Regions from separate parts of the Nocardiopsis sediminis genome, predicted to be linked through region 2. Evidence: riboswitches for the same ligand, from Rfam matches in the RefSeq annotation. Region 2 holds a riboswitch; each other region holds the start of a gene.

What was found. A riboswitch is a leader RNA that binds a small molecule or an ion and turns the genes downstream of it on or off. The one in region 2 is predicted to bind S-adenosylmethionine.
Region 1: another riboswitch for S-adenosylmethionine. It lies ahead of ACFOVU_RS15820 (ABC transporter substrate-binding protein); the one in region 2 lies ahead of ACFOVU_RS22360 (aminotransferase class V-fold PLP-dependent enzyme).
Region 3: another riboswitch for S-adenosylmethionine. It lies ahead of ACFOVU_RS13605 (TIGR04028 family ABC transporter substrate-binding protein); the one in region 2 lies ahead of ACFOVU_RS22360 (aminotransferase class V-fold PLP-dependent enzyme).
Region 4: another riboswitch for S-adenosylmethionine. It lies ahead of thrC (threonine synthase); the one in region 2 lies ahead of ACFOVU_RS22360 (aminotransferase class V-fold PLP-dependent enzyme).

What each region holds. Positions count from the first base shown of each region.
Region 1 covers NZ_JBHSBH010000010.1:180,382-187,620, forward strand. The annotation lists gene ACFOVU_RS15800 (hydantoinase/oxoprolinase family protein) at 1-123, opposite strand, end outside; gene ACFOVU_RS15805 (ABC transporter permease) at 120-995, opposite strand; gene ACFOVU_RS15810 (ABC transporter permease) at 988-1,887, opposite strand; gene ACFOVU_RS15815 (ABC transporter ATP-binding protein) at 1,887-3,053, opposite strand; gene ACFOVU_RS15820 (ABC transporter substrate-binding protein) at 3,020-4,123, opposite strand; SAM riboswitch class IV at 4,208-4,328, opposite strand; gene ACFOVU_RS15825 (GAF and ANTAR domain-containing protein) at 4,646-5,431, shown strand; gene ACFOVU_RS15830 (hypothetical protein) at 5,531-6,706, opposite strand; partial or broken gene ACFOVU_RS15835 (hypothetical protein) at 6,966-7,239, opposite strand, start outside.
Region 2 covers NZ_JBHSBH010000014.1:148,071-155,309, forward strand. The annotation lists gene ACFOVU_RS22340 (primosomal protein N' family DNA-binding protein) at 1-381, shown strand, start outside; gene ACFOVU_RS22345 (nucleotidyltransferase domain-containing protein) at 530-1,321, shown strand; gene ACFOVU_RS22350 (DinB family protein) at 1,347-1,895, opposite strand; gene ACFOVU_RS22355 (SAM-dependent methyltransferase) at 1,954-2,727, opposite strand; gene ACFOVU_RS22360 (aminotransferase class V-fold PLP-dependent enzyme) at 2,949-4,292, opposite strand; SAM riboswitch class IV at 4,363-4,488, opposite strand; gene ACFOVU_RS22365 (DUF3870 domain-containing protein) at 4,722-5,093, shown strand; gene ACFOVU_RS22370 (CaiB/BaiF CoA transferase family protein) at 5,167-6,453, shown strand; gene ACFOVU_RS22375 (acyl-CoA dehydrogenase family protein) at 6,507-7,239, shown strand, end outside.
Region 3 covers NZ_JBHSBH010000008.1:401,696-408,934, reverse strand. The annotation lists gene ACFOVU_RS13615 (ABC transporter permease) at 1-788, opposite strand, end outside; gene ACFOVU_RS13610 (ABC transporter permease) at 785-1,726, opposite strand; gene ACFOVU_RS13605 (TIGR04028 family ABC transporter substrate-binding protein) at 1,802-3,448, opposite strand; SAM riboswitch class IV at 3,510-3,627, opposite strand; gene ACFOVU_RS13600 (LacI family DNA-binding transcriptional regulator) at 3,915-4,985, shown strand; gene ACFOVU_RS13595 (alpha-L-rhamnosidase) at 5,034-7,239, opposite strand, start outside.
Region 4 covers NZ_JBHSBH010000013.1:253,409-260,647, forward strand. The annotation lists gene ACFOVU_RS21390 (S8 family serine peptidase) at 207-1,496, shown strand; gene ACFOVU_RS21395 (GrpB family protein) at 1,617-2,183, shown strand; gene ACFOVU_RS21400 (alpha,alpha-trehalose-phosphate synthase (UDP-forming)) at 2,269-3,708, opposite strand; SAM riboswitch class I at 4,080-4,221, shown strand; gene thrC (threonine synthase) at 4,234-5,499, shown strand; gene ACFOVU_RS21410 (ubiquitin-like small modifier protein 1) at 5,594-5,869, shown strand; gene groL (chaperonin GroEL) at 6,201-7,239, shown strand, end outside.

The sequences.
Region 1 (7,239 bases), on a different contig from region 2:
CAGCGCGAGCACGAAGTCGGTGAATGTCCCGCCGACATCGATGCCCACCCGCGCCCCGCCCGATGCCGGGAGGGGCGCCGGCGCGGCGGGGACGGGGGCCGGTGTGCGGTCGCCGGGGGTCAAAGCGCCTCCGAGAGCTTGGTGAACCGGTCGACCAGGACCATCACGAGCACGCTCGTGAGCATCAGCAGTGTGGAGACCGCGGCGACCGAGGGATCGAGTTCGAACTGCACCGCCGAGAAGATGCGCACCGGCACGGTCACCGTGTTGGCGCCCGACACCAGGACGGACACCGCGACCTCGCCCAGCGACGTGACGGCCGCGAAGACCGCGCCCGCCAGGATCCCCGGCCGCAGCAGCGGCAGCGTCACCGTCCAGAAGACGCGCACGCGCCCCGCCCCCAGCGTGGCCGCCGCCCGCTCCAGGACGGGGTCGAGCTGGCGGGCGCTGACCAGGATGGTGCGCACGGCGAAGGGCAGGGCGACCACCGAGTGCGCCAGCCACAGCCCGGGGATGGTGTTGAGCAGGCCGAGCCCCTGGAAGTAGTAGAGCAGTCCCAGCGCGATGATGATCTCCGGGACCATCAGCGGGGCCAGCGCCAGCCCGGCGATGAGCCCGCGCCCGGGGAAGTTCCCGCGGGCCAGGCCGTAGGCCGCGAGCGTGCCCAGGACCACGGTCGTGGCCACCACCATCGCCACCAGCAGCCCGCTCAGCCGGAACGACACCGCCCAGTCGGGCGAGCCCAGGATCTCGGCGTACCAGCGCAGCGACACCCCCTCGGGCGGGAACGCCAGCGACGCGGCGGGGTTGAGCGAGCTGATGGCCAGGACCACCAGCGGCGCCGCCAGGTAGGCGAACACCAGCACCGCGGGCAGCGCGACCGCGGCCCGGCCCGCCCAGCGTGCCGGCCGTCCCCGGCGGCGGGGCCGCGCAGCGGGGGGCGCGGGCCGCGAAGGGCCGCCACCGGCGGCGCGGGCCCCGGCGATCTCAGCCATGCAGCTTCCTCTCCCAGAACCGGAACCCGGCGCCCATCGCCGCGACGCACACCAGCGTGAGGACGAGCAGCGTGAGGCTCAGCGCCGCCGCCACCGGGTAGTCGTAGACGCTGGTGATCTGGCTGTAGACGCGCAGCCCCGCCAAGGGCTGGTTGGCGCCGCCCACCAGCAACGGCGTGATGTAGATGCCCATCGCCAGCGGGAACACGATCATCGCGGCGGTCGCGATCCCCGGAACGCTCAGCGGCAGGGTGACCCGCCCGAACGTGCGCACGGCGCCCGCGCCCAGGCTGTGCGAGGCGCGCCGCAGGTTGGGGTCGATGCCGCCCAGCGCCGTGGTCAGCGGGATGATCGCGAACGGCAGCAGGACGTGGGTGACCGAGATGGCGACCGCCGCATAGCTGGTCAGCAGCGGCGCCGGCCGCTCCAGCAGCCCCGTCCCGGTCAGGAACCGGTTGACGACGCCGTTGGCCGACAGCAGCACGACCCAGCCGTAGCTGCGCACCACCACGCTGGTGAGCAGGGGCGACAGCACGACCACGAACATCAGCGTGCGCAGCACCCCCGGCCGCGCCTTCGCCAGCGCATAGGCCGCGGGGTAGCCCAGCAGCACGCACAACGCGGTGACCAGCAGGGCGGTGAGCAGGCTGCGCACCAGGGCGTCGGAGAAGAACGCCTCGGTGAACACCCGCTGGTACTGCACGAGGGAGTACTCGGGCAGCGGGTTGCCGTTGGCGTCGACCGGGTGCAGGCTCAGCGAGAGCACCCGGGCCAGCGGCACCACGAAGAACGCCGCCAGGAACGCCACCGCGGGCAGCACGAACCCGGCGCCCCTCCGGGGCGGGCGCCGGGCCGGGGCCGCAGCGGGGGAGGGGGCGTGGCCGGCCGCCATCACCGGGCCCCGTGCCCGGCCGCCCCGGCGCCGGCACCGGCGTCCTCCGGTCCGGCGAAGCGGATCACGTCATCGGGCGACCAGTGGGCGGTCACCTGCGTGCCCGGGAGCGGCGGCTCGGCGGCGGTGCGGGCACCGAGGGACGCGCCCCCGGCCAGCTCGATCTCCGCCTGCCAGCCGTCGCCGAGGAAGGCGCGGTAGACGAGCACGCCGTCGGCGGACCCCCGCCCCTCGGGCACGGCGGTCCCTTGGGCGCCGACCGCGACCTTCTCCGGCCGCAGCGCCACCGCGGCGGGCCGGCCCGGTGCGAGCCCGGCCAGGCCGGTGCGCACCCGCGCGTCGCCGGCCGCCAGCTCGCCGCCGTCTCCGGCGACGCCCTCGAACACGTTGGCGGCGCCCACGAACTCGGCGACGAACCGGCTCACCGGGGCCGCATAGACCTCCTGCGGGGTGCCCAGCTGCTCGACCCGGCCGCCGTTGAGGACGGCGATGCGGTCCGACAGCGACATCGCCTCCTCCTGGTCGTGGGTCACGAACACCATCGTGATCCCCAGGCGCTGCTGGAGCTCGCGCAGCTCGACCCGCATCTCACGGCGCAGCTTGGCGTCGAGGTTGGACAGCGGCTCGTCCAGCAGCAGCACCGCCGGCCGGGTGGCCAGCGCACGCGCCACGGCGACCCGCTGCTGCTGGCCGCCGGAGAGCTGCCGGGGGCGGCGCCGGGCGTAGTCCTCCAGGCCGACCAGGCGCAGCGCCTCGGCCACGCGCTCGATGCGGTCGGCCCGCTCCACCCGGCGCACCCGCAGCCCGTAGGCGACGTTCTCGGCGACCGTCATGTGCGGGAACAGCGCGTAGTTCTGGAAGACCATGCCCAGCCCGCGCCGGTGCGGCGGGACGTCGGTGAGGTCGGCCCCGTCGATGGTGATCCGGCCGCCGGTGGGCAGCACGAACCCGGCGAGGGAGTTGAGCAGGGTCGTCTTGCCGCAGCCGCTGGGGCCCAGGATCGACAGGAACTCACCGCGGCGGATGGCCAGCCGGTCGACGTCGAGGACGCCGGTGCCGTCGTAGCCCGCGGTCAGCCCTTCGACGAGGACGTGCTCGTCGTCGGTCCCGGCCCCTTCGCGGCCGGGGCCGCCTACTGGAAGATCTCGTTCCACCGCTGCTGCCATTCGTTCAGGTTGGGGGTGGCGGCGTCGTAGTCGACCCAGGTGAAGCCCTCGTAGACCTCGGGCCCGTACTCCACCTTGGCGGAGAACTCCGGGTCGTACTCGATGGAGTCGTTGCCCCCGCCGTAGAAGGTGCCCTGGGCGAAGGGCTTCTGGTGCTGGGCGGAGGTGAGGTAGTTGAGGAACTCGTAGGCGGCGTCGGTGTTCTCGGTGCCCGCCGGGATGTAGTAGGAGGTCAGGGCGCCCACAGCACCGGAGGTGGGGTAGCTGAACCCGATCGGCTGCCCCTCGGCCTCCATGGCGAAGGCGCGCCCGTCCCAGAACGGCACGATCCAGGCGTCGCCGTTCTGGATGGTGGTGGAGACGGACCCGGCGTCGGCGGGGAAGGCCGAGACGCAGTCCTTCAGCTTCTCCAGCTGCTCGAAGGCGCGGTCGACGGCTGCGGGCTCGGAGAGGCTGCCGCCGTTCTGGGCGACCAGGGCGGAGAAGAACTGGAGGCCGGCGTTGTAGGTCAGCGGGGGCAGGGCGACGTGGCCGCAGTACTGGTCGTTGAAGATGTCGGTCCAGTCCTGCGGGGCCTCGTCGATCTCGTCCGTGCGGTACAGCAGCCCCAGCGACCCCGTGGTCAGCGGGGCGCCGTAGGCGGACCCCTCCACGGTGGACTGCTCCACCAGGACGGGGTCGAGCTGGGACCAGTGCTCCAGGCGGGTGGTGTCCAGCGGCTGGAGCACGTCGTTGTTGACCGCCTGGTGGAAGGTCTCGGAGGTGAGCGCCACGACGTCGAAGGGCGGGTTCTCCCCGTTGGCGGCGCGCAGCCGGGTGAGCCAGTCGGCGTCGGCGCCGCTGACCACGTTGACCGTGATGCCGGTCTCCTCCTCGAACGGCGCGACGAAGGACTCCGAGAACAGCTCGCCCCACGGGCCGGCGAACGCGGTGACGGTGATCTCCTCGCCGGCACCGCCCCCGCCGCCGGAGGTGTCCACGCCGCCGCAGGCGGCCGTGGCCAGCAGGAGCAGCGCGGACGTCGCCGCGCCGGTGGTCAGTGCGACCCTGCGTCGCGTCGTGGATTGCATCGGGCGTCCCTTCGCCTGGAGTTCGCGGCGACCGGGGCTGCGGCGGCAAGCGCCCTGCGCGAGGGGCCGGGGCCCGCTACCGGGGCTCCGCGCTTGCCGCCGGCGCCTCGGGCGCCGGCCACGGCCGTGTCCTCACCCGGGGCACCCCGCCGCGGAGGAGGGTTGCCGTCCAGCCAGCCGGGGCTTTCCACTGGAACTCGTGACGAAGATCAACATAACAGAGAATCCCGACATTTCCACTCTTGAGTGTCGGATGTGTCATGCCGCACCCCCGCCCCGGATCGGCCGGCCCGCGCCGGCCTCCCCGTCCCCGCAGCCGCGCCGCTCCGGCACCGCGCATAGGGGCCGATCTGCGGGTCCATTCGACCGCAGGGTGTCACAGGGGCGACCCGCGCGCACCGCGGCGCGCCACAACGGCCCCCGGGAGGGGGCGGCCGGGCAGGAGTAGCGGGCGGGGTCGTGGGTAGAGGCCGCGCCAGGTTCGCCCCACCCGCGGGCGAGGGCAGCCGAGGAGCAGAGGCCGTGCACGAACCCGCCAAGGCGCCGGCGCGCGACTACCCCCGCATCTTCGCCGACATGGCGCGCGACCTGCTCTGCGAGGACTCCGTCCAAGACGTCCTGGACGCGATCGTCCGGCTGGCCGTGCACACGCTCCACGGCTGCGAGGAGGCCGGGATCCTCATGGTCGACCGGCCCGGGCGCACCTTCAGCACCGCCGCGGCCACCGGGGAGCTCCCGCGCGCCTCCGACCAGGCCCAGTTCGACTGCGACGAGGGCCCCTGCCTGGACGCCGTGCGCGGCGAGCCGACCTTCCGGATCGACGACATGGCCCGCGAGGACCGGTGGCCCGCCTACCGGCCGCGGGCCGTGGCCATGGGCATCGGCTCCATGATGGGCTTCGAGCTGTTCACCCACGACGGGACGCTGGGGTCGCTCAACATGTACGCCACCCGGACCGGCGCCTTCGACGCCGCCTCACAGGAGACGGGGTGGGTCTTCGCCTCCCACGCCGCCGTGGCCATAGCCTCCACCGAGCGCGAGGCCACCGTCCGCGCGGGCCTTGAGACCCGCCACGACATCGGGGCGGCGGTCGGCATCCTGATGGAACGCCACAGGCTCAGCGACGCACAGGCCCTCGACGTCCTCAAGCAGGCCTCCATGCAGACAAACACCAAGCTCCGCGACGTCGCCCTGCGCGTGACCGGCGCCGCCGCCGTGCCGGACCCGGCGCCGCCGGGCGACGACGCCACCGGGTCCGCGGACACGCCCGCGGGACCGGCCCCGGCGGGCTCCGCGGAACCCGCCTGAGCGGCCCGCACAAGAACGGAGGGGCCCGGCCACTGGCCGGACCCCTCCGCGGCGCCGTCCCCGCCCGCCCCACCGGGGGACGGGGGCGACGCGATGGGCCTACAGGCCCGAGGCGAGCACCACCCCGTAGCCGGTCGGGACGTCGGGGTCGCCCTCGTCGTAGGCCGAGCCGGCCGACACGAGCGCCTCCGTCCCCGGGATCAGGGCGAGGTCGCGCACGTTGAGGTCGTAGTTCTCGATGTCCGGCGTGTCGCGGGTGACCTCACCGGCGGCGTCGTGGTGCACGAACGTCGGGTCCCAGGACTCCTCCTGGATCCACACGCCGCCCGCGCCGTCGTCCTCGACCGCCACCAGCTCGCCGCTGGGCTCCTCATCGACGGTGACATCCCAGCTCTGACCGTCGTAGTGCGCGGTCAGCGGCCAGTAGTCGTTGATGTCGTCATCGTTGAGGTCATGGACGTAGCCCACGGCCCAGATGTCGTCACCGGCGCGCACCAGCACGTCGTTGAACGTTGCGCTGGCGATCTCCGAGGGCAGCTCGACCTCGGGGACCTCCAGGTCGGTCCACTCCGTGCCGTCGTAGAGCGCGGCGGAGGGCTGGGAGGCGTCGTTCCTCCCCACCGCCACCACGGTCTCGCCGTCGATGCCGTCGATCGCCTGGCTGGTCCCGGCCGGCGGCGAGGTCCAGTCGCGCCAGATCTCGCCGTCGAAGCGGACCGCCCGGGTTTCGCCGGCGGCGTCCTCGGCCAGCAGCCATGCCTCGTCCTCGGCGATGACGTCGAGGTCGTTGGGGGTCAGCCCGGCGTCCATCTCGTGGGACGTCCAGTCCGTTCCGTCGTAGCGGATCGCGCCGACGCCGTCGGCCGTGGGGCCCACCACCCAGACGTTGTCCGGGCCGGAGGCGCCCGCGACCTCGGGCTCCAGCGTCCAGTCGGCCGGGACCTCTTCCTGGGTCCATTCCGCGCCGTCATAGCGCTGGACGAAGGTGCGCGGCGTGTCGCTGTCGTCGGGGTACTGCGAGCCCAGGGCCCACACGTTCTCCGCGTCGGCGGCGGCGAGGGACGTGTACATGACGTCCATGCCCTTCGCGGCGAACGCCTCGCGCCACTCGCCGGCGGCCGCGGCCTCCCCGGTGGACGACTCGTCTCCCGCGGCGAAGACGTCCTGCAATTCCTCGGCGGCCGACGTCGGGATGGTGGCGGCCAGTCCCAGAACGGCGACCGACGCCACCGCACCGACGCCGGCCCGCTTCGCGAGCCGCCTGGCGTTTGCCATCTACCCACCTGCTCTCTTTCGGTGAACATCACATGACCTATGTGTGACGCCTGAGGTGGTGGAGAAGTTCAGGATGGATCGCCCGAAATTTCGCGGATATCCCTGCGCCTACGAGGTTTTCGGCGGCCGTCCGCTGCGGGGCGAACGTCACCGCAGCTCAACGGGGGCCTCTTCCGCGCAGGCGTGCGGGCGGTCGCGACGGGATCCCCGCTCGTCGCCGCGGCGCGCGGGATCTCCGGCGCGGGGGAGTGGACGGCGGTCAGCCCGCCGGCGGCGCGGGCTCCTCGCACGCGGGGTAGGCGAACAGGAGCGCGTCCGGGGTGCCGATGACCGCCTGGGAGCCCATGCTGATCTGGCTCGGCGGCATGACGTCGGGGTCGATGCAGCCGGAGCGGGGGGCCGGCTGCGGCGCCGGAGCGCCGTGGCCGGCCGCGAACGCCGGGGATCCGCCGGCGCACATCCCGGCGGCGGCGATGGCGGCAAGGGCGGTGGTGACGGGCCGCATGGCGGTCCTCCCATCCCGCGCAGGCGCT
Region 2 (7,239 bases):
GTGGTGGTCGCCGACGCCAACGTGCCCGCCACCCAGGCGCTGATCCGCTGGGACCCGGGCGGGTTCGCCGACCGGGAGCTCGCCGACCGGCGCGAGCTGGGCTTCCCGCCCGCCGTCGCCATGGCGTCGGTCACCGGCGGCGCCCCGCACGTGCGCGAGCTGCTCGACGCCCTCCGCCTCCCGGCGTCGGCGGAGCTGCTGGGTCCGGTACCGGTGCTCCAGGGGGGAGACGACGACCGCACCGAGCGGGCGCTACTGCGGGTCCCGCGCTCGCACATCCGCGGCCTGACGGCGGCCCTGAAGGCCGCCGCATCGGCCCGCAGCGCCCGCAAGGACGAGCACCTGACCCAGGTCCGCATGGACCCGTTGGAGGTCGTCTGACGGCCGCGGCGCGGGGGCCCGCTCCGTATTTCCGGGCGGAAAACGCGTCGCGGTCGCCCGATGTGGCGCGGTACGTTCGACGACTTCCCTTCTCTCGGGAGGTGCCCGGCGCGGGCGGCCGCGCCTGGAATGGGAGAGGACTCCGCCGATGAAGCACTCAGGCCCGGAGCACGCCGCGATCGCCGAGGGCGGGACGATCCTGCGCTGCCAGGTGGGCTCGGGCGTTCACGGGATCACCGTCGCCGGTCAGGACGACCGCGACGAGATGGGGATCTGCGTGGAGCCCCCGGAGTACGTGATCGGCCTGCGCACCTTCGAGCAGTACATCTTCCGTTCCCAGCCCGAGGGCGTCCGCTCTGGCCCCGGGGACCTGGACCTGACCGTGTACTCGCTGCGCAAGTGGCTGCGCCTGGCTCTGTACGGCAACCCCACGGTGCTGCTCCCCCTCTTCGTGCCCGAAGAGGAGATCGTCGCCGTGACGCCGCTGGGCCGCGAGCTGCGTGCGGCCTCGGAGCACATCCTGTCGCGCCACGCCGGGCACCGCTTCCTCGGCTACCTGCGCGCCCAGCGCGACAGCATGCTGGGGCGGCGCGGCGGCCGGCACACCAACCGCCCCGAGCTGATCGAGGTCCACGGCTTCGACGTCAAGTTCGCCTACCACATGGTGCGGCTGGGCGTGCAGGGCGTGGAGATGCTGGAGACCGGCCGGATCACGCTGCCGATGCCCGACCCGTGGGCGACCTGGCTGCGGGAGCTGCGCCGCGGCGAGCACACCAAGGAGGAGGCGCTGGCGGCGGCTGCGGAGATGGAGGAGCGGCTGACGGACCTGGTGCGGACCTCGACGCTGCCGGAACTGCCCGACACCGCCTGGGCCGACCGCTGGCTGGTCGACGCCTACACACGGGCGTGGCGGGAAGGGACGGGCGCCGTCTCGGCCTAGGGCCCCGTTCCTGGACGCCCCCGGCTCACACCGCGTCCGGCCCCTGCGCCGGACGGGCCCGGTAGAGGTCGCGCAGGCAGGCGATCTCGGCGCCATGGTGGATGATCTCGCGGTTGACGTGCAGCGCCAGCATCGCGAAGGGGAAGTCGGCCCACTGCGGCGGCTCGGCCTCGCCGACCGGGGCGGCGAGGCCCTCGGTGTCGACGCCGCGCACACCGGCGCGCCAGAGCTCGTAGCCGTCGTGCAGGCGGGTGAGCGCCTCCTCGGCGCTGCCGGGCCAGGGGGCGTCGGCCAGGGACAGCGTGCGGTCGCCGAAGTGGCGGTTGACGCGCAGTTCGAGGACGCCCACGACGATGTGGCCCAGCCGCCAGGCGATGGTGGTGAACGGCGGGGGCACCGGCTCGGGCCACTCCCAGTCGGCGACGAAGCTCCCGTCGGCGCGCGGCCGGACCGACCAGCACCCGTCGACCGGCTCCCAGAAGAACTCGTCGTCGCCCAGCCCGCGGAGCCGGGGCCACAGGGTCGTGTCCCAGTAGAACTCCAGCTGGGCGAGGATCTCCCCGGTCCAGTTCAAGCCGTCTCCTCCCCCCGGCGCCAGAGGGTACCCGACGCGTCCGGCGCGGGCGGCGGGCTCAGTCCCTGCGTCCGACGCCGGCCAGCACCCCCGTGCCCTCGGCCGTGACCTCTTCGTCAGGGTAGGGCCACCATGCAAGGTCGGCGAGGCCGGGCTCGATCACCGTGAACGGCTCGAACACCGCGGCGGCGAGTTCTCGGGAGTGCGCGTCGAGGACGGCGGCGCCGCCGGGGCGGCCGGGGACGACACGCCGGGGGATGGCGATGGCGATGTGGCTGCCGGGGCAGAGGACGGCGTGCAGCGCGCGGACGAGGTCGTGCGGGAGGTGGTGCGGGACGCCGCCGTACCAGAGCGGGGCGGTGTCGGGGAGCAGGACGGCCACGGGCGCACCGAAGTCGATGAGCCCGCGCGCTCTGAGCCGGGTGATGACCGGCTCGGGGCGCATGCTCTCGACGACGACCGTGGGGACCGCGAGCCTGCCGGCGGGGGGCGTGCGGCCGTGCAGGGAGACGGCGGTGTCGGCGTCGGAGTCGACGTAGACGACGCGGGCGTCGGCGGCGTGGGCGCGCGCGGCCTGGGCGATGCCCTCGCCGGCGGGCAGCCGGGATCCGAGGTCGACGAACTGGCGGATGCCGGCGTCGGCTGCGAGGTAGCCGACGGCGCGCCGGAGGAAGCCGCGGCGGGCCTGGGCGATGCCCGGGGAGGGGGTGGAATCGGGGGCGGCGGCGCGGGAGCGGGCGCGGTGGTCGCTGATGTGGACGACGCGCGGGCTGGGCAGGTCCACGAGCGGCTGATCCTCGCCGATGTGCAGTGCCGGCCGCTTGTCGGTCACGATGCGCCCCCCGGGCCGTCGCCGGTGCCGGGGCGGTGTCGGCCGGCTGCGCGGGGCGGTGCCCCGCGAGCGGACGGTCACCGCCCCCCGTTAGCGCCCGATGTTACCGGTCGTGAGTGATGTGTTTCACCATCGAATTATTTAACGGTGCCGAATATGACTTTTACGGAGAAGGTCGGCTTTCGCCGCATTTGGCGCGATATGCCCGCTTGTGCCGAGGCCTACGCGAGGACGTCGGGGAACCCGCGGCCGTCGGACACCGGGGCGATGCGCCCGTCATCTTCCGCGTACTCCCACCGGGGCCCGCGGGCGGCCAGCTCGGCGACCGCGCCGATCAGCCGGTCCACGTGCTCCTCGGTCGTACCCAGCCCCAGGCTCGCCCGCACCGCCTGGGCGTGTCCCTCGGGCAGCAGGCAGCGCGTGAGCAGGTGCGCGCAGAACAGGCCGTCGCGCACCCCGATGCCGTACTCCGCCGACAGCGCCGCCGCGAGCAGGTCGCTGGGCAGCCCGTCCACGACGAAGGACACGATGCCCACGCGCGGGTGGCCGGCGTCCCACAGGCTCAGGTCGTGCACGGCGGGGATCGCGGCCAGCCCGGCGCGCAGCCGCTCCAGCAGGGCCTGCTCGCGGGCGTGCAGCGCGTCCTGCCCGGCCGCCGTCAGCGCGTCGCAGGCCGCGGCCACGGCGACCGCGCCCAGTACGTTCGGGCTGCCGGCCTCGTGCCGGGCCGGCAGGTCGTTCCAGCGGACGTCGTCCTCGGTGACGTTGCCGGTGGCGCCGCCGCCCGCGAGGTAGGGGGTGGCGGCCTGGAGCCAGTCGGTGCGCCCGGCCAGCACCCCGGCGCCGAAGGGGGCGTAGAGCTTGTGCCCGGAGAAGGCGACGTAGTCGGCGCCCGTGGCCTCCAGGCTGAACCGCCGGTGGGGGACCAGCTGGGCGGCGTCGACCGCGATGCGCGCCCCGGCCGCGTGCGCGACGGCGGTCAGCTCCTCGACCGGCCAGATCTCGCCCGTGACGTTGGAGGCCGCGGTGACGCAGAGCAGGCGCGGGCCCTCCGGCGCCGCCGCCAGCGCCTCGCGCGCCGCCTCGACGGCCTCGGCCGGGCTCTCAGGCAGCGGCAGCCGCACGACCCGCCCGGCCCGGCTGCCGCGGTGCTGCCAGGGCAGCAGGCTGGCGTGGTGCTCCCCGGCGAACACCACGACGGTGCACTGGTCGGGGATGGAGCGGGCCAGCAGGTTGAGGGCGTCGGTGGTACCGCGGACGAACACGACCGCATCGTTGTCCCGGGCACCGAGGAACGCCGCGACGGTACGCCGGGCGCGCTCGTAGGCCGCGGTGCTGACCTGGGAGTGGAACCCCGCGCCGCGGTGCACGCTGGCGTAGTAGGGCAGGGCGTCGCCGAGCACGTCGCGCACGGCGGTCAGGCACGGGGCGCTGGCGGCGTAGTCGAAGTTGGCGTAATCGACCTCTTCGCCGGTGACCAGCGGGATGCGCACGTCGGCGCCGACGACGGAGAGGCCGGCGGCGGGGAGGGGGTCGGTGGTCGGGTTCTCGGCGACAGCAGTCATCGGTGGCACCTCCAGGGGCCGTCAGGGACCCCGGGAGGAGCGCGCAGCACTGCGGCTCCGGACCGGCTGGGGTCCGCGCTTGCCTGACACGGTTACGAAGCGGTCGTGTCTCGACCTGGTCCTCACCCGGGGCACCCCACCGCGGAAGGAGGGTTGCCGGCCAGCAAGCCGGGGCTTGACGCTGGCACTCATGACCTGCGGTGGACTATATCGCACCGGGTCCGAAACCTCGCAACCCGGGCAGCCCCGAACGGCAGGGCGGGCGGAACAACAGGGCGGATCACCCGGAGGATTGACAATGGACCGAGCCCATCGGTGATACTGGTCTCGTCTGCCCTCCCGCTGAGGACGCCCGGCTCTCCCGGCCGCCCTGCCAGGCGCGAGACTCCAGCACACCGGAGTTTTACGCTGCCCATTGGAGGGGGACCCGTGCGCCGTCCCGATCGCACCACCGAGCTCTTGCAGGACCCCGATGTGGTCCTCGTCTCCGGCTACGCCCGGCTGCCCGACACCGTGGCGAGCCACGCCCAGTACGAGCGCCTGGGCGTCGTCCTCGCGGTGAACCTGTCCGACGGCCGCATCGTCGCCGCCGACACCACGCTCCTCACCGACCTCGCCAAGGACTTCTTCCGTGCGCTGGTCGAGGGGCTCTCGGTGACCGGCGACCTCGCCGAGATCGTCGAGCGCGTGCAGACGCGCTACGCCGGCCAGTCGGGCGCCGCCCTCGTCACCGCGCTCCGGCGCTGCCTGGAGACCTACCACCAGCTGCGCAAGGGGACCGCGTCCGCGGACCGGCCCTGACGCGCCGCACCGGCTCACCCACCCCCGGCGGAGACGAGGAGCGCACAAGGTGGATACGGCGAACGACGACGGTATGTCCGGCGACACGTCCGGCGACGGCACAGCCGCCGGCCCTGGAGCAGCACCGGCCGGCCCCGCACCACCTCCCCCGCTGGCCGGGGTCCGGGTGGCCGACCTGTCCCGGGTCCTGGCCGGGCCCTACGCGACCATGCTGCTGGCCGACATGGGCGCCGAGGTGGTCAAGGTCGAGCACCCCGGGCACGGCGACGACACGCGCGCCTGGGGGCCGCCGTCGGCCGGGGGCGAGGCCGCCTACTACCTCGCCGTCAACCGCGGCAAGCGCAGCCTGGCCGTGGACGTCAAGGACCCCGACGGCCTGGCGGCGGTGCAGGACCTGTGCGCCGGCGCAGACGTGGTCCTCCAGAACTTCCGGCCGGGGGTGATCGAACGCCTGGGCCTGGACCACGCCGCCGTCGCCCGGCGCAACCCCGCCGTGGTCTACTGCTCGATCACCGGCTTCGGCCCCGGCCACAGCCCCGAGGGCCGCCCCGGCTTCGACCTGATCATGCAGGCCGAGAGCGGGCTGATGGCCGTGACCGGCGACCTCGGCGGGCCGCCCGCCAAGGTCGGGGTCGCGATCACCGACGTCCTCACCGGGCTCAACGCCGCCGTGGCGGTCCTGGGCGCGCTCGTACGCGCCCGGGCCACGGGGCGGGGCGAGCACGTCACCGTGTCGCTGATCAACTCCGCCCTGTCGGGCCTGGTCAACGTCGCGCAGAACGCCCTGGTCACCGGGGAGGAGCCGGGGCGCTTCGGCAACGCCCACGCCAGCATCGTGCCCTACCAGGCGTTCCCCGCCGCCGACTCCGAGATCGTCATCGCCGCGGGCAACGACACGCTCTACCGGCGGCTGTGCCAGGTGCTGGAGCGCCCCGACCTCGCCGCCGACCCCCGGTTCGCCACCAACCCCGACCGCGTCGCCCACCGGGACGAACTCGTCGGCGAGATCACCGCGACCCTGCGCACCCGGACCGCCGCGGCCTGGACGGCTCTGCTGCTGGACGCCGGGGTCCCGGTGGGCCGCGTCCGCGGCGTGCTCGACGCCGTGCGCACCGCCGAGGCCGCCGGCGACGACGTCCTCCTGGCGTCGGACCACCCGCTCGCCGGGCGGCTGGAGACCGTCCGCGCGGGGTTCCGCATGGACTCCGCCGATCCCGCCGGGCCCGCTGGCGCCCCTGCGGCCCCTCCCCCGCTGCTGGGCCAGCACACCGCGCGCATCCTGGCCGAACTGGGGCTGCCCGCCGACCGGATCGACGCGATGCTGGCGCGCGGCGCCGCCTACCAGCACCCCGTCGGATGACACGTCACCCGCCACCGACCGCAGGACACCCGGACCCGAAAGGACCACCGCCCATGAGCGAGCCGCGCAAGGCCGCCGCACCCGACCCCCATGACTTCCTCGCCGTCGACGGCACGCTCTCCCCCGAGGAGCGCGACATCCGCGACGCCGTGCGCGACTTCGCCACCCGCGAGCTGCTGCCGCACGTCGCCGACTGGTTCGAGGCCGGGACCATCCCCGACCCGCGCGGCCTCGCCAAGACCTTCGGCGACCTCGGCGTGTTCGGCATGCACCTGGAGGGCTACGGCTGCGCCGGGGCGAGCGCCGTCGCCTACGGGCTGGCCTGCCGCGAGCTGGAGGCCGCCGACTCCGGGCTGCGCAGCTTCGTGTCGGTCCAGGGCTCGCTGGCCATGGCCGCGATCCACAAGTTCGGCTCCGAGGAGCAGAAGACCGGGTGGCTGCCGCGCATGGCCGCGGGCGAGGCGCTCGGCTGCTTCGGGCTCACCGAGCCCGACTCCGGCAGCGACCCGGGCTCCATGCGCACGCGCGCCCGCCGCGACGGGTCCGACTGGGTCCTCGACGGCACCAAGATGTGGATCACCAACGGGACGATCGCCGACGTCGCCGTGGTGTGGGCCGCCACCGACGACGGCATCCGCGGGTTCCTCGTCCCCGCCGGCACGCCGGGGTTCACCGCCAACGTGGTCCACCACAAGCTGTCCCTGCGCGCCTCGATCACCGCCGAACTCGTCCTAGAGGGCGTGCGGCTGCCCGGCGACGCGCTGCTGCCGGGCACGCGCGGCCTCG
Region 3 (7,239 bases), on a different contig from region 2:
AGGCCGGGCAGGGTCGTCAGCCACCAGGAGGTGGCGACGTAGTCGCGTCCCTCGGCGATCATCAGCCCCCATTCGGGGGTGGGCGGGGGCGCGCCGTAGCCGAGGAACCCCAGGGTGGAGATGGCGAGGATGGCGGTGCCGAATTGCAGGGCCGCCAGGGCCGCCACGGAGGTCATCGAGTTGGGCAGGACGTGGCGCACCAGAACGGCGGGCAGGCGGCCGCCGGAGACGAAGGCGGCCTCGACGTAGTCGGTGCGGCGGACCCGGATCACCTCGGATCGGGCCAGGCGGGCGAAGGCGGCGACCCCGGCGACGCCGACGGCGACGGCGATCTGGGTGGTGCCGAAGCCCAGGACGATGACGACGCTGAGCGACAGCAGCAGGGCGGGGACGGCCAGGAGCACGTCCACGATGCGCATGAGGACGTCGTCGACGATGCCGCCGACGGCCCCGGCGGTGGCGCCGATGAGGGTGCCCAGGACCAGGCCGACGGTGACGGCGACCAGGGCGCCCGACAGCGAGTGGACCGAGCCGTGCACAACGCGGGTGAACACGTCGCGGCCGGTGGCGTCGGTGCCGAACCAGTAGTGGGCGCCGGGCGGGTGCAGGGCGTCGGCGGCCACGCCGGTGGTGGGGCCGGCGGAGGTGAACAGGCCCGGGGCCAGCGCCCAGGCGACCGCGACCGCGATGACGGCGATCGCGAGCACGGTGGCGGGTTCCCAGCGGCGCAGGCGCCGCCACAGCGGCAGCGGGGTCCGGTGGGGTGCGGAGGGGGTGGGGTGGTTCATGCGGTGGCGCCCGCCTTGTTCCTCAGACGTGGGTCCAGTACCGGGTAGAGCAGGTCGACGATCAGGTTGATGAGGACGAACACGGTGGCGGCGAGCAGGACGACCGCTTGGAGGACCGCGACGTCCTGCTGGGCGACGGCCTGTTCGGTGAGGCGGCCGATCCCGGCCCGGCCGAAGACGGTCTCGGTGACCACGGCGCCGCCGACGAGTTCGCCGAACAGCACCCCGGCCATGGTGAGGGTGGGCGGCAGGGCGTTCTTGGCGACGTTGCGCCACAGCACGCGGGAGCGGCTCGCGCCGCGGGCGCGCACCACGGTGACGAAGGGGCGGGTGTGCACGTCGTCGATGCTGCGGGTGAGGATCTGGGCCAGGGGTGCGGCGATGGGCACGGCGAGGGTGAGCACCGGCAGGATCAACCCCTCCACCGGGCCGGGGCGCACGACCGCGACCAGGCCCAGCTGGAAGGAGAACACCTGGACGAGGACGATGCCCAGCCAGAACACCGGCACCGAGACGAACAGGGACGGCACGGCACGTAGCGAGCCGCGGATCCAGGCCAGGCGCGGGTAGGTGGACAGGAACGCGATGGCCGCGGCGAGCAGGGCGGCGGCGGCGAAGCCGAGGACGGCGAGCAGCAGGGTGTGGGGCAGCGCTTCGGCCAGCAGCAGCCGCACGGGGGTGCCGGTCTGCACGGAGTGGCCGAAGTCGCCGCTCAGGAACCCGAGCAGGGTGTGCAGGTACTGCTGGTACAGCGGGGCGTCGACGCCGTAGGCAGCGCGCAGGGCGGCGATCTGCTCGGGGGACAGCCCCAGTTCGGGGTTCTCGAACTTGATCATGACGGCGTCGCCGGGCATGGCCTGGAGCAGGATGAAGGCGGCGGTGAACGCGGCGAGCAGGACCACGAGGGCCTGCCCGGACCGCCGTAGAGCGTGGTTCAATCCGACCTCTTCGGATGTGTGTGGTGGCGGGTGGCGGGGCCCGCCCCGGAGACCGGGGCCGGGGCGGGCGCGGGGTCAGTCCGCCAGCCACGCCTCGTGGAAGGCGGGCCGGCCCACCGACTCGAAGGCGAGGCCGTGCACGTAGGGTGCGCTGCCGTAGACCTGGGGCTCTTCGAACAGGGGGATGACGTAGGCCTGTTCGGCCAGGTACTCCTGGACGGCGGCGGAGGCGGCGTCGCGTTCGCCGGGGTCGGGGGTGGAGGCCACCTCTTCGAGGAGTTCCTCCAGTTCCGGGTCCTCGATGGAGTCGTCGCCGGGGTCGCGGTTGAGGAGGGTGTTGCGGTTCTGCGAGTGGAACTGGCTCTTGATGACGTCGAGGTCGGCGCGCCCCACCATGGAGTGGTAGATCTGCACCTGGTCGGGGTCGTTGATTGCTTCGGCGTAGGTCCCCGCGTCGGCGGTGAGGATCTGGAGGTCCACGCCGATCCCGGCGAGCTGCTGGCTGATGAGGGTGAGCGCCTCGAATGAGCGGGGCTGGGGTGCGGCCTCGTTGACGACGAGGGTCAGCGGGGTGCCGTCCTTTTCGCGGATCCCGTCGGGGCCGGGGGTCCACCCGGCCTCCTCCAGCAGGTCGGCGGCGCGTTCGGGGTCGTGCTCCAGGTGCTGCGACTGGTCGGTGTAGCCCAGGGCGGTGCTGCTGAGGATGGAGGTGGCCACCGGGTAGCGGTCGGTGTAGACGGTGTCGACGACCTCCTGGCGGTCGATGCCGGCGATGAGCGCCTGGCGGACCCGGATGTCGGAGAGGATCTCGTTGCCGAAGCGCAGCCCCAGGCTGTTGTTGACCCCGTTGGTCTGGGGCGCGTGGACGCTGAACCCGGCCTCTTCGACCTGCTCCTCGTCCTGGGCCTCGACGTAGCGGACGACGTCGGCCTGCCCGGAGGTGAGGGAGCCCACGCGGACGCTGTCCTCGGGGGTGACGCTGATGAGGATCTCGTCGAGGTGGGCGCGGCCCTGGTTGTCACTGCCGGGCGGGGCCCAGGCGTAGTCCTCTCGGGCGGTGAGGGTGAGCTCGGTGCCGACCTCCTCTTCGGTGATGACGAAGGGGCCGGTGCCGATGATCTCGGTGGAGTTGCCGGGGCCGAAGTCCTCGAAGGCCCGTTCGAGGGTCTCTGCGGAGAGGATGCCGGAGTTGATGGTGGAGGTGGCCTGGAGGAAGCCGGGCGAGGGCTCCTTGAAGTGGAAGCGCACGGTGGTGTCGTCGACGACCTCGCTGCGCTCGTAGTTGTTGATCGCCTCGGAGACGATGAGGGCGCGGTCCTGGTCGCCCAGCCCGTAGAGGTCGAAGTTCGCGGCGACGACCTCGGCGGTCAGGGGTGAGCCGTCGGAGAAGGTGACGTCGTCGCGCAGGGTGAAGGTGTATTCGGTGGCGTCGTCGTTGACCTCCCAGTCGGTGGCCAGCCAGGGCTCCAGCTCCAGGGTCTCGGGGTCCTGGTGGACGAGCCGGTCGGTGATGTTGTTGACGAGTCCGCCGTTGGGGTAGAAGCCGGCCGAAGGCGGATACAGGCTGTCGTGGGCCTGGTGTTCGAGGTAGACCAGGCTGCCGCCGGTGACGGGCTCGCCGTCTGCGCCGGCGGAGGAGTCCTGACCGCAGCCGGTGAGCGCCAGGACGGCGAACGCGGCCACCAGGGCCAGGGCGCGGACCGACGTGGTGGAGTGGGACACGTTCTTCCTCTCAGGGGGAGGGCCGGCGCGGGCGACCGTTCGCGGGGGCGAGGCAGGGTACGGGGGGCGCTTGCGTCCGTCGGGCGGGCCGGCGGGCGCCTGGTCGCGCTCGGGAGCACCCCACCGCCGCACGAGGGTTGCTGTTCCGCCCGCCGAGCCGGACAGCGGAACTCTGGACCACGAGCAGAAAACATACCATATGGGTAGGAAAAATAGGTTTTCGGCTCGGTGTCACGTTCCGGCGGGACGTATCCGGAGCCGGTTCACGGCGCCGTCGAGGCCGATGACGGCGCCGCGTTCGCCGCCGGCGATGAGCGAAGGGGCGCAGGTGGCCCCGCGGACACAGCGCGCGGCGGCCCATCGGGTGACCCTGAAACCGACAATCGTTTGCCACCCGCGCCGGAGCCCCGGCTCCGGAGCGGGCCCTCCGGGGAAGGCCGTATGCCACCATGAGGGGACACCGACCTTGACGAGGAGAACCGTGGCCCCCGAGGAGCACCACAGCGCGGCGCGACGCTCGAACGGCAACCGGAAGCCACACGCCACCATCTACGACATCGCCCGGCATCTCGGGGTGAGCCCCTCGACGGTGTCGCGGGCGCTCAACAAGCCGGGGCGGATCAACGCCAAGACCGAGCAGCGGATCCGCGAGGCGGCCGCCGAGCTCAACTACCGCCTCAACCCCATGGCGCGGGCGCTGCCCACCGGGCGGACCAGCACCATCGGGCTGATCCTCTCCGACATCACCAACCCGGTCTACTTCACCCTCGTGCGCGGCGCCGAGCGCATCGCCGCGGCCGCGGGCTACACGCTGGTCCTCGCCGAGTCGCAGGAGTCCGTCGAGCTGGAGGCGCAGACGGCCGAGCGGCTCCTGCTGTCCGTCGACGGGCTGGTCCTGGTCTCCTCCCGGATGGACGACGACCACATCGAGGCGCTGGCCGACCGCAAGCCGCTCATCACCGTCAACCGGCGGGTGGGGGCGGTTCCGGGGATCGTGCCCGATGTCGTGCCCGGCATCCGCGACGCCCTGGACCACTTGGCGTCGCTGGGCCACCGGTCCATCGCCTTCCTGTCGGGGCCCGGCGTGTCGTGGATGAACGAGCTCCGCTGGAACACGCTGCTGGACGAGGCGCCCGAGCGCGGGATGGCGATCGTGGAGATCGGCCCCAACGACCCGACCCGCGACGGCGGCCGCGCGGCGCTGCGCCGGGTCCGGGCGTCGGGGGTCACCGCGGTGGTGACCTACAACGACCTGATGGCCATCGGCCTGCTCGACGCCTACCGCGGCGCCGGCATGGACATCCCCGGCGACCTGAGCATCGTGGGCTTCGACGACATCTTCGGGTCGGACTTCACCTCCCCGCCGATGACGACGATCCGGACCCCGCTCGACCTCGCGGGCGAGGAGGCGGTGCACCGGCTGATCGCCACCACCGCCGAGGACGCCGGGGAGGCAGGGCAGGCCGGTGCCCCGGAGCCCCGGCGGGTCGGCACCGAGTTCATCCTGCGGGGGTCGACGGCGGCCCCCGGCCGCTGACGGCGTCGACGGATCGGGCGGCGAGCGGTTCGAGACGCCGGGGCCGGCTCATCCGGGCAGGGGGCGGCGGTCCGAGAGGGAGCCGGGTCCGCCTCGGAGGGTCGTGCCGTCGGGGAAGCGGACCTCCGCCGCCGACCCCGGGGGCACGTCGACGGTGATCGCGAGGTCGCCGTCCTCGATGCGCCAGCCGACGGTGATGGTGCCCTGGGGGCTCTCGAACGTGCCGCGCGCCCAGGTGAGCGAGGGGTCCACGGCCGGGGCGACGGTGAAGGACTCCCACGCCACCGACCCCGGTGCCTGCCGCAGCCCGAGGGTGTGGGTGTGCAGGAAGCCCACGACCGCCCCCTTGCTGTAGTGGTTGAGCGACGCGGTGGCGGTTCCATCGGCGTCGACGCCGTCCCAGTCCTCCCAGATGGTGGTCGCGCCGCGGTCGAGCATGCCGAGCCAGGACGGGGAGGTCCGCTGGTGCAGCAGCGCGTAGGCGGTGTCGGCGTGGCCGGTGTCGGCGAGCACGGGCAGCAGGTCGGCGGTGGAGAGGAACCCGGTGCCCAGGTGCCCGCCGGCCTCGGCGATGAGCGCCACCAGGCGGTCGGCGGCGCGCGCCCGCAGGTGGGTCGGCACCAGGCCGAAGGCGAGGGCGCGCACGTGGGCGGCCTGCGTGTCGGGGGTGATGCGCCCCTGCGGGTCGCAGAACTCGCTTCGCCACGCCGCCCGCACCTGCTCGGCGATCGCGCTGTAGCGCCCGGCGTCGCCGGAGCGGCCCAGGACGCCGGCGATCGCGGCGAGGGTCTGCACGGAGCGGAAGAGGTAGGCGGTGCCGACCTCGCCCTTGTCGGCCAGGTACCAGGCGCGGGGGTCGGCCTGGATCGGGTCGATGAGGGAGCCGTCGGCCGCGCGCTTCTTGGGCTCCAGCCACTCCCCCCAGTGGAAGGAGCCGTCCCAGATGAACTCCTCGTGCGGCAGCGGCTGCGCCGAGCGCTCGATCCGCGAGGGGTGGCGGGCGGTGCGCGCGGTCGTCAGCGCCCATTCCACCCAGCGCACCATGGCGTCCCAGTTCTCGGCGAGGACCGCGTGGTCGCCGTAGGTCTCGTACATCACCCAAGGCACGAGCACGATGGCGTCGCCCCAGCCGGCGGAGCCGGTGATCCCGTCGGCCAGCGGATCGTCGCGGTGGACCTTCCGCCGTGCCGGGTCGGGTGCGATGTTGGCGATGCGGCCGTCGTCGAGCTGGTCGTCGCGGACCGAGCGCAGCCACTTGCGGCTGAAGCCGGCGACGTCGTAGAGCCGGGCGGCGGTGGGGGCGAAGACCTGGTAGTCGCCGGTCCAGCCGGCCCGTTCGCGGGTCGGGCAGTCGGTGGGGACGTCGACCGCGTTGCCGCGGAAGCTCCAGTCGGCCGCCGCGTGGAGGCGGTCCAGGTCGGGGTCGCTGCACGCGAAGGTCGCGGTCCGGCGCAGGTCGGTGTGGACGACCTGCATGGTGAGGGCCGAGGGGTCGAGCGGCGCCCCGCCCCGGGTGAGGCGGGCGTAGCGGAACCCGTGGACGGTGTGGCGCGGCTCGAACACCTCCCCGGGCTCGCCTGACGCGATCACCTCGTCGCGCTGGACGAAGCGGAAGGGCGGTTCGCCGGGCCGCATGCTGTCGAGGTGGGTGGTGGTCAGGTCGCCGTCGGTGTCGAGGTGCTCGCCGTGGTCGATCACGGTGCGGGTGCCGGCCGGGCCCGGGTCGCGCAGGGTGATCCACCCGCTGGCGTTCTGCCCGAAGTCGGCGATGTGGGCGCCGCCGGGCAGGCGGGTCACCGAGCGGGGGGCGATCTGCTCGATGCGGCGGACCGGCGGCGCCGGTGACCAGCCGATGGGCGGTGCGATGACGGCGTCGATGCGGACCGGGCGCTCGCCGGTGGGCGCTGCGGTGCGGTCGGTGGTCTGGCCGTCCATGAGGTCGGCCCGGGTGATGTCGCCGGTCCGGAAGGTCCAGTCCGAGCCGGTGCGGATGGTCTCCGCGGTCCCGTCGGTGTAGCGAAGGTGGAGTTCGAGGCGGGCCGCGGTCGTCGTGCCCCAGGTGGCGGGGGTGCGCCAGGGGCCGGTCCGGCCGCGGTACCAGCCGTCGGAGAGGATCACCTCCAGCAGGTTGGTGCCCGGCCGCAGCGACGCCGCGACGTCGGCGGCCTGTGCGTAGAGCGTGTGGGCGTAGGAGGTGGAGCCGGGGGCGAGTTCGGCGGTACCGGCGCGCTCGCCGTTGACGAACGCCTCGTAC
Region 4 (7,239 bases), on a different contig from region 2:
AGGGGCGCTGAGGAGAAGTAGCAGGAGGATCGCCCCCCGGGGTTAGAGTTACCTGTCCTCATGGCCCGTCGCCGGCGCGCGCCCCCGATTGCGGCTCACCCGATGCGGCGGTACATGCGAGAATGGCCCGCGTTCGCGCCTGGACGGCCTGGTCGGGGCCGCACTGAATGCGACAGTCCGACGATACGTCACGGGGGTCCACAGCCATGCGCACATCCGCAGCCGGGACGCGTTCGGCACGGGCCGCGGGGGCGGCCGCGGCGGCCACGGCCATCGCCGTGTCGCTCGCCCCGCCGGCGGCCGGCGACACCGGCGCCGAGCTGCGCGTCGACCAGTGGGGCATGGACGCGATCGGCGCCACCGACGCCGCCGTGGAGACCCCGGGCGACGGGATCACCGTCGCGGTCCTCGGCAGCGGCGTCGACGATGGCCACCCCGATCTACGCGACACCGTCACCATTGGTCGCGACTTCACCGGCCAGGACCTCGCCCCGGGCGACGACGGCTACGGCGGCTCCACCGGGGCGGCGGGCATCATCGCCGCCAGCGGGCACGGGCGCGAGTTCACGGGCGGCATCATCGGGGTAGCTCCGGCCGCCGACATCCTGTCGGTGCGCGTCGAGCCCGGCGACGGCGGCACCGGCGCCGGGTCGGTCGACACCGCCGCCGCGCTCGCCGACGGCATCCGCTACGCGGCGGCCGAGGGCGCGCAGATCCTCGCCCTCCCCGAAAGCGCCGCGGAGGGCGCCGTGTCCGACCCCGGCGTGCAGGAGGCGATCGACACCGTCGCCCACCGGGGGGTGCTGGTGGTCGTCCCCGCCGGCCCGGGCGCCACCGGCGCGGCCGGTACCACCGCCGATGCCGGGACCGGCGACGATTCCGGCCCCGGCCCCGTGCTGACCGTCGGCGCCTTCGGCGAGGACGGGGCGCTCACCGCTGACTCCCCGGGCGGCGACTCCGTGACGCTCGCCGCACCGGGCGCGGCCGTCGAGACGCTCGATGCGGGCGAGGGCTACACCACCGCCGACGGCACCGTCCCCGCCGCCGCGTTCGTGGCCGGGGCCGCGGCGCTCATCCGCGCCGAGCACCCCCAGCTGCTGCCCGGCCAGGTGGCCGACGCGCTGGTCGAGGGCGCGGCCGCGCCCGCCGGCGGCGGTGGCCCCGGGTACGGCGCCGGGCTGCTCGACGTGCCCGGTGCGCTCGACGCCGCCGGCACGGCGGCCGAGGACGTCCCCCTCTACGACGAGGACCTCGCCGCCGCGGCCGAGGACCCCTTCCTCCCGCCGTGGGCGCTGTGGACGGGCGCCGCCGTGCTGGCGCTGCTGCTGGCCGCGGTGGCGACCGTCCTGGTGCGCCGCTCGACCGCCAACCCCTACGGCCTGCCCTCGCGGAGCACCGCCGCGGCCACGGAGACCGCCGGCGCGGACTCCGGCCGCGCGCAGGCCGCCACCGCCCGCGGACGGCGCCGCCGCGGCGGGTCGCGGCGCAAGCGCTGACGCCCGCCTCCCGATCGCGGCCGGCATACCGCGCGGTCGGTATCGCCCCCGGTCAGCAGGGGAACCCGCGGGTGGGTCAGGGCTTGACGGAGCGCCCCCGGGGCGAAAAGCTTGTCCAATATGTCCCCCAGTGACCCCCTGCCCCTGCGCGGCCGGAACCCCGCCGATGCGCCGCCGGCCGGCCGGCGGCTGGTCGACGGCCGCGTCCCCGTCGCCGACTACGACGTCAAATGGCCCTACCTCTTCCACCGTGAAGCCGGGCGCATCCGCCAGGCCCTCGGCGACTCCGTGCTCGACCTCCAGCACGTCGGCTCCACCTCGGTACCCGGGCTCACCGCCACCCCGTGCGTGGACCTGCTGCTGCTGGTCGCCGACCCCGCCGACGAGGACGCCTACCTGCCGCCCCTGGCCGGCGCCGGGTACACGCTGGTCGACCGCGACCCCGGCGGCGACGGCCGCAGGCTCTTCAAGGGCCCCGACGTCAACATCGACCTGCACGTGCTCGGGGCCGGCTCGGGCGAGGCCGACCGCATGCTGCGCTTCCGCGACCACCTGCGCACCCACCCCGGCGACCACGAGCTCTACGCCAGCACCAAGCGCGGGCTCGCCGAGCGGCGGTGGGAGAGCCTCCAGGACTACGCCGACGCGAAGTCACCGGTCATCGACGAGATCATGTCGCGCTCCTGACACCCCGCTCACGGAGTCCGGGCGCACCGGGACACCGCCGCGCGGCGACCGCCGGAGCCGCCGCGGGCACGACCATCGGCGGCCGTCAGCCGAGCGCGCGCAGCTGGTCGCCGAACCAGCGCTGCGGCGACACCGCGGTGGCCTGCTCGGCCAGGTGGGCGCTGCGCTCGCGGCGCTCTTCGGCGGGCATCTCCAGCGCGGTGTGGAGCGCGCGCGCCGTCTCGCTGACGTCGTAGGGGTTGACCAGCAGGGCGTGGGCGCCGAGCTCGTCGGCGGCGCCCGCCTCGGTCGACAGCACCAGTGCGCAGCCGTCGTCGGAGAGCACCGGCCCCTCCTTGGCGACCAGGTTCATGCCGTCGCGGATCGGGTTCACCAGCAGCACGTCGGCCAGCCGGTAGGCGGCCAGCGAACGCGGGTAGTCGTCGTTGACCTCGAGGATCAGCGGGGTCCAGGAGTCGGTGCCGAACTCCTCGTTGATCTCCTTGGCGACCCGGAGCACCGATTCGGTGTACTCGCGGTACTCGGGGACGTCGCCCCGGCTGGGGTAGGCGAACGCGAGGTGGGTGACGCGGCCGTGCCACTCGGGGTGGTCGCGGAGCATCTCCCGGTAGGCCTCGAGGCCGCGCACGATGTTCTTGGACAGCTCGGTGCGGTCGACCCGGACGATGAGCCGGCGGTCGCCGACCCGCTCGCGCAGCGCCGCGCGGCGCTCGGCGACGTCGTCGGCCGCGGCCCGCTCGCGCAGCCCCTCGGCGTCGGCGCCCAGCGGGTACACGGCCACGCCGATCACCCGGCTGCCGTACTCGACGGTGCGCTTGTCCCAGTCGACATCGGCGCGCAGGAACGTCTCGCAGCAGCGCAGGAAGGCGTCGGCCCAGCGCCGGCTGAGGAAGCCCAGGCGGTCGGCGCCGAGCATGCCCTCGAGGAGCTCGCGCGCGATGTCGGTGGGCAGCATCCGGAAATACTCCGGCGGCGCCCACGGGGTGTGGGAGAAGTGCGAGATGCGCAGGTCGGGGCGGCGGCCGCGGAGCATCCGGGGCACCAGGGCCAGGTGGTAGTCCTGCACGGCGACCCGGGCGTTGTCGGCGGAGCCGGTGAGCAGGCCCTCGGCGAACGCGGTGTTGTAGGCGCGGTAGTCGGCCCACTCGGCGCGGAATTCGGCCCCGAAGCCGGGCTTGTTGGGGGTGTCGTAGAGCATGTGGTGGACGAACCACAGCGTGGAGTTGGCCACCGAGGTGTAGGCGTTGGCGAAGGTCGCCGGGGGGATGTCGAGCATCCGCACGCTGGTGCCGCCGACGTCGAACCCGGCCCGGTCGAGCCGGCCCTCGGGGGCGCGCGACGCCGCCTGGCGGTCGGCGTCGGACAGGGCGGCGCACACCCACAGCGTGTCGGCCTGGGCGGCGGCCGAGCTGAGGCCGGACACGAGCCCGCCGCCTCCGCGCCGGTGGCGGAGCGCACCGTCGTCATCGATCGAAAAGGACACCGGTCCCCTGTTGGAAGCGACGAGGATCTGTGCCTTGTCCACCTGATCGTCCACCTCTCGCATGACATCCGGGCCGGATTCCCATTTGACCACCCGGCCCCCGCCCGGCGGAGGGGCGGGTGGGTGTACGGGAAGGTGTCATAGGTCTCGCCCGTCACAGAGGAACCCAAACCTGCCGAGATGTCCGTCCCTCTCGGGGCGTGTCCGCCCGGATACGGAAGCGGAAGCGCGGGCACGCACCCCCTGCCGCACACAGGCTCCGGGCCCGAGCGAGGCCCGCGCGGCGGCCCTGGCCACGCCCCCGCTCGCCGCCGCCGACCCGCTGTCATCCCGGTCACCCCGGATGGCAGAGCCGAGGGGCGGTCGGTTACAGTGGCGAACGTATCCCGAGTGGATCACCGACAACTTCATATTGCTCATCCAGAGGGGTGGAGGGAACGGCCCTGCGAAGCCCCGGCAACCATCTCGGCGTGCGATTCCGCGGAAATTGCGGGGCGGCCGGGGCAGGTGCCAACTCCGTCCTGGAGCCAGATCGGCTCACAGGGAAGATGAGGGGAGACGCCTCGCATGGCGATGACCGCCACCGGCCCTGGTGCCACCACCGCCCGCCCTTTCGGCCCCGCAGTGGCCCTTTCCTGCCGCGAATGCGGCGAGCGCTACGAGCTCGGCCCGCGCTTCGCGTGTGAGTTCTGTTTCGGCCCCCTTGAGGTCGCCTACGAGTTCGGCGAGGTCAGCCACGCCTCCATCGCCGCCGGGCCCGCCAGCATCTGGCGCTACGCCGGGCTGCTGCCGGTACCCGCCAACGTCGCCGAGCTGCCCAACATGAACCCGGGCCTCACCCGCCTGGTCCGCGCCGACCGCCTCGCCGCCGAGCTGGGCATGCGCACACTGCACGTCAAGGACGACTCCGGCAACCCCACCCACTCCTTCAAGGACCGCGTGGTGGCCATCGCCGTCGAAGCCGCCCGCACCTTCGGGTTCCGCACCCTGTCCTGCTCCTCCACCGGCAACCTCGCCGGGGCGGTCGGCGCCGCCGCGGCGCGCGCCGGCTTCGGCTCGTGCGTGTTCATCCCGGCCGGGCTCGAAGAGGGCAAGGTCATCATGGCGGCCGTCTACGGCGGCCGCGTGGTCGCCATCGACGGCAACTACGACGACGTCAACCGGTTCTGCTCGGAACTGATCGGCGACCCCGCCGGCGAGGACTGGGGGTTCGTCAACGTCAACCTCCGGCCCTACTACGGCGAGGGCTCCAAGACGCTGGCCTACGAGATCGCCGAGCAGCTCGGCTGGCGGCTGCCGGAGCAGATCATCATCCCGATCGCCTCGGGCTCCCAGCTCACCAAGATCGACAAGGGCTTCCAGGAGCTGATCAAGCTGGGCCTGGTCGAGGACCGCCCCTACAAGATCTTCGGCGCCCAGGCCACCGGCTGCTCGCCGGTCGCCCGCGCCTGGGAGCAGGGCCACGACGTCATCCAGCCGGTCAAGCCCGACACCATCGCCAAGTCGCTGGCCATCGGCAACCCGGCCGACGGCCCCTACGTGCTCGACATCTGCCGGCGCACCGGCGGCGCGGTCGCCCACGTCAGCGACGCCGAGGTGGTCGACTCCATCGGCCTGCTGGCGCGCACCGAGGGCGTTTTCGCCGAGACCGCGGGCGGGGTGACCACCGGCGTGCTGCGCAAGCTGCTCGCCGAGGGCGCCCTCGACCCCGCCGCCGAGACCGTCGTGCTCAACACCGGCGACGGCCTCAAGACGCTCAACGCGGTCGAGGCCGGGGTGACCGCCACCATCAAGCCGTCCCTGAAGGCGTTCAAGGACGCCGGGCTGCTCTGACGCCGCCACCGGCGGCCCACCCGGCCGCCGCAGTCCCGGCCCGCGGACCTGCCCGGGCCGGCGCCGATCCCTGAAGACAAGGAGTTCACACGCCATGAGCGTCAGCGTTCGCGTCCCCACCATCCTGCGCACCTACACCAAGGACGCGGCCGAGGTCACCGCCGAAGGGGCCACCCTTCAGGACGTGCTCGACCACCTTGAGGCCGACCACCCCGGTATCCGGGCGCGGATCCTCGACGACAGCGGCAAGATCCGCCGCTTCGTCAACGTCTACGTCGGCGACGAGGACGTCCGCTTCGCCGACGGCCTGGCCACCGCGGTCGCCGACGGCACCGAGGTCTCGATCATCCCCGCGGTCGCCGGCGGCTGAGCCCCGCACGGCGCCCGCAGCGCCGCCGCCGAACACCCCCCGCCCGCATCCCCCGGCCCCGTTCCGGCGGGTGCGGGTTTCGGCGTTGAGGGCCGGGTTGACCTGCGGGTGATCGCTCGGCGAATTCGAGCGCAGGTCGTTTGCACTCGACCATCGAGAGTGCTAAAAATGGGACTCTTAGCACTCTGAGATGAGGAGTGCTAATTCCGGATCGAGACGATGAGGCCGCGGCCTCCGGCAGACGGGTTGCCGGGGCGAGCCGGGGCCGTCCGTCGCGGGCATCGGCTCGTTCCCACGCGTACCAGCCCGGTCTCGGGAGGACAAGAAGTCTATGGCAGCCAAACTGATCGCGTTCGACGAGGAAGCCCGGCGCGGCCTTGAGCGCGGCATGAACCAGCTCGCCGACGCCGTCAAGGTGACCCTCGGCCCCAAGGGCCGCAACGTCGTGCTGGAGAAGAAGTGGGGCGCCCCCACGATCACCAACGACGGTGTCTCCATCGCCAAGGAGATCGAGCTCGAGGACCCGTGGGAGAAGATCGGGGCCGAGCTCGTCAAGGAGGTCGCCAAGAAGACCGACGACGTCGCCGGTGACGGCACCACCACCGCCACCGTCCTCGCCCAGGCCCTGGTGCGCGAGGGCCTGCGCAACGTCGCCGCGGGCGCCAACCCCGTCGGCCTGAAGCGCGGCATCGAGGCCGCCGTCGCCCGTATCAGCGACGAGCTGGCCAACATCTCCAAGGACGTGGAGACCAAGGAGCAGATCGCCTCCACCGCCTCCATCTCCGCCAGCGACACCCAGATCGGCGACGCCATCGCCGAGGCGATGGACAAGGTCGGCAAGGAAGGCGTCATCACGGTCGAGGAGGGCCAGACCTTCGGTCTGGAGCTCGAACTCGCCGAGGGCATGCGCTTCGACAAGGGCTACATCTCGCCCTACTTCGCCACCGACCTCGAGCGCATGGAGACGGTCCTCGAGGACCCCTACATCCTCATCGTCAACTCCAAGATCTCCAACAACAACGAGCTCCTGCCCGTTGTCGAGAAGGTCCTTCAGGCCGGCCGCCCGCTGGTCCTGATCGCCGAGGACCTCGAGGGCGGCGCGCTCCAGACCCTCGTCCTCAACAAGATCCGCGGCACCTTCAAGTCCGTCGCCGTCAAGGCCCCGGGCTTCGGCGACCGCCGCAAGGCGCAGCTCGGCGACATCGCCGTGCTGACCGGCGGCCAGGTCATCACCGAAGAGGTCGGCCTCAAGCTCGAGAACACCGAGCTCGACATGCTCGGCCGCGCCCGCAAGGTCGTCGTCACCAAGGACGAGACCACCATCGTCGACGGCGCCGGCGACGCCACCGCCATCTCCGGCCGGGTCAACG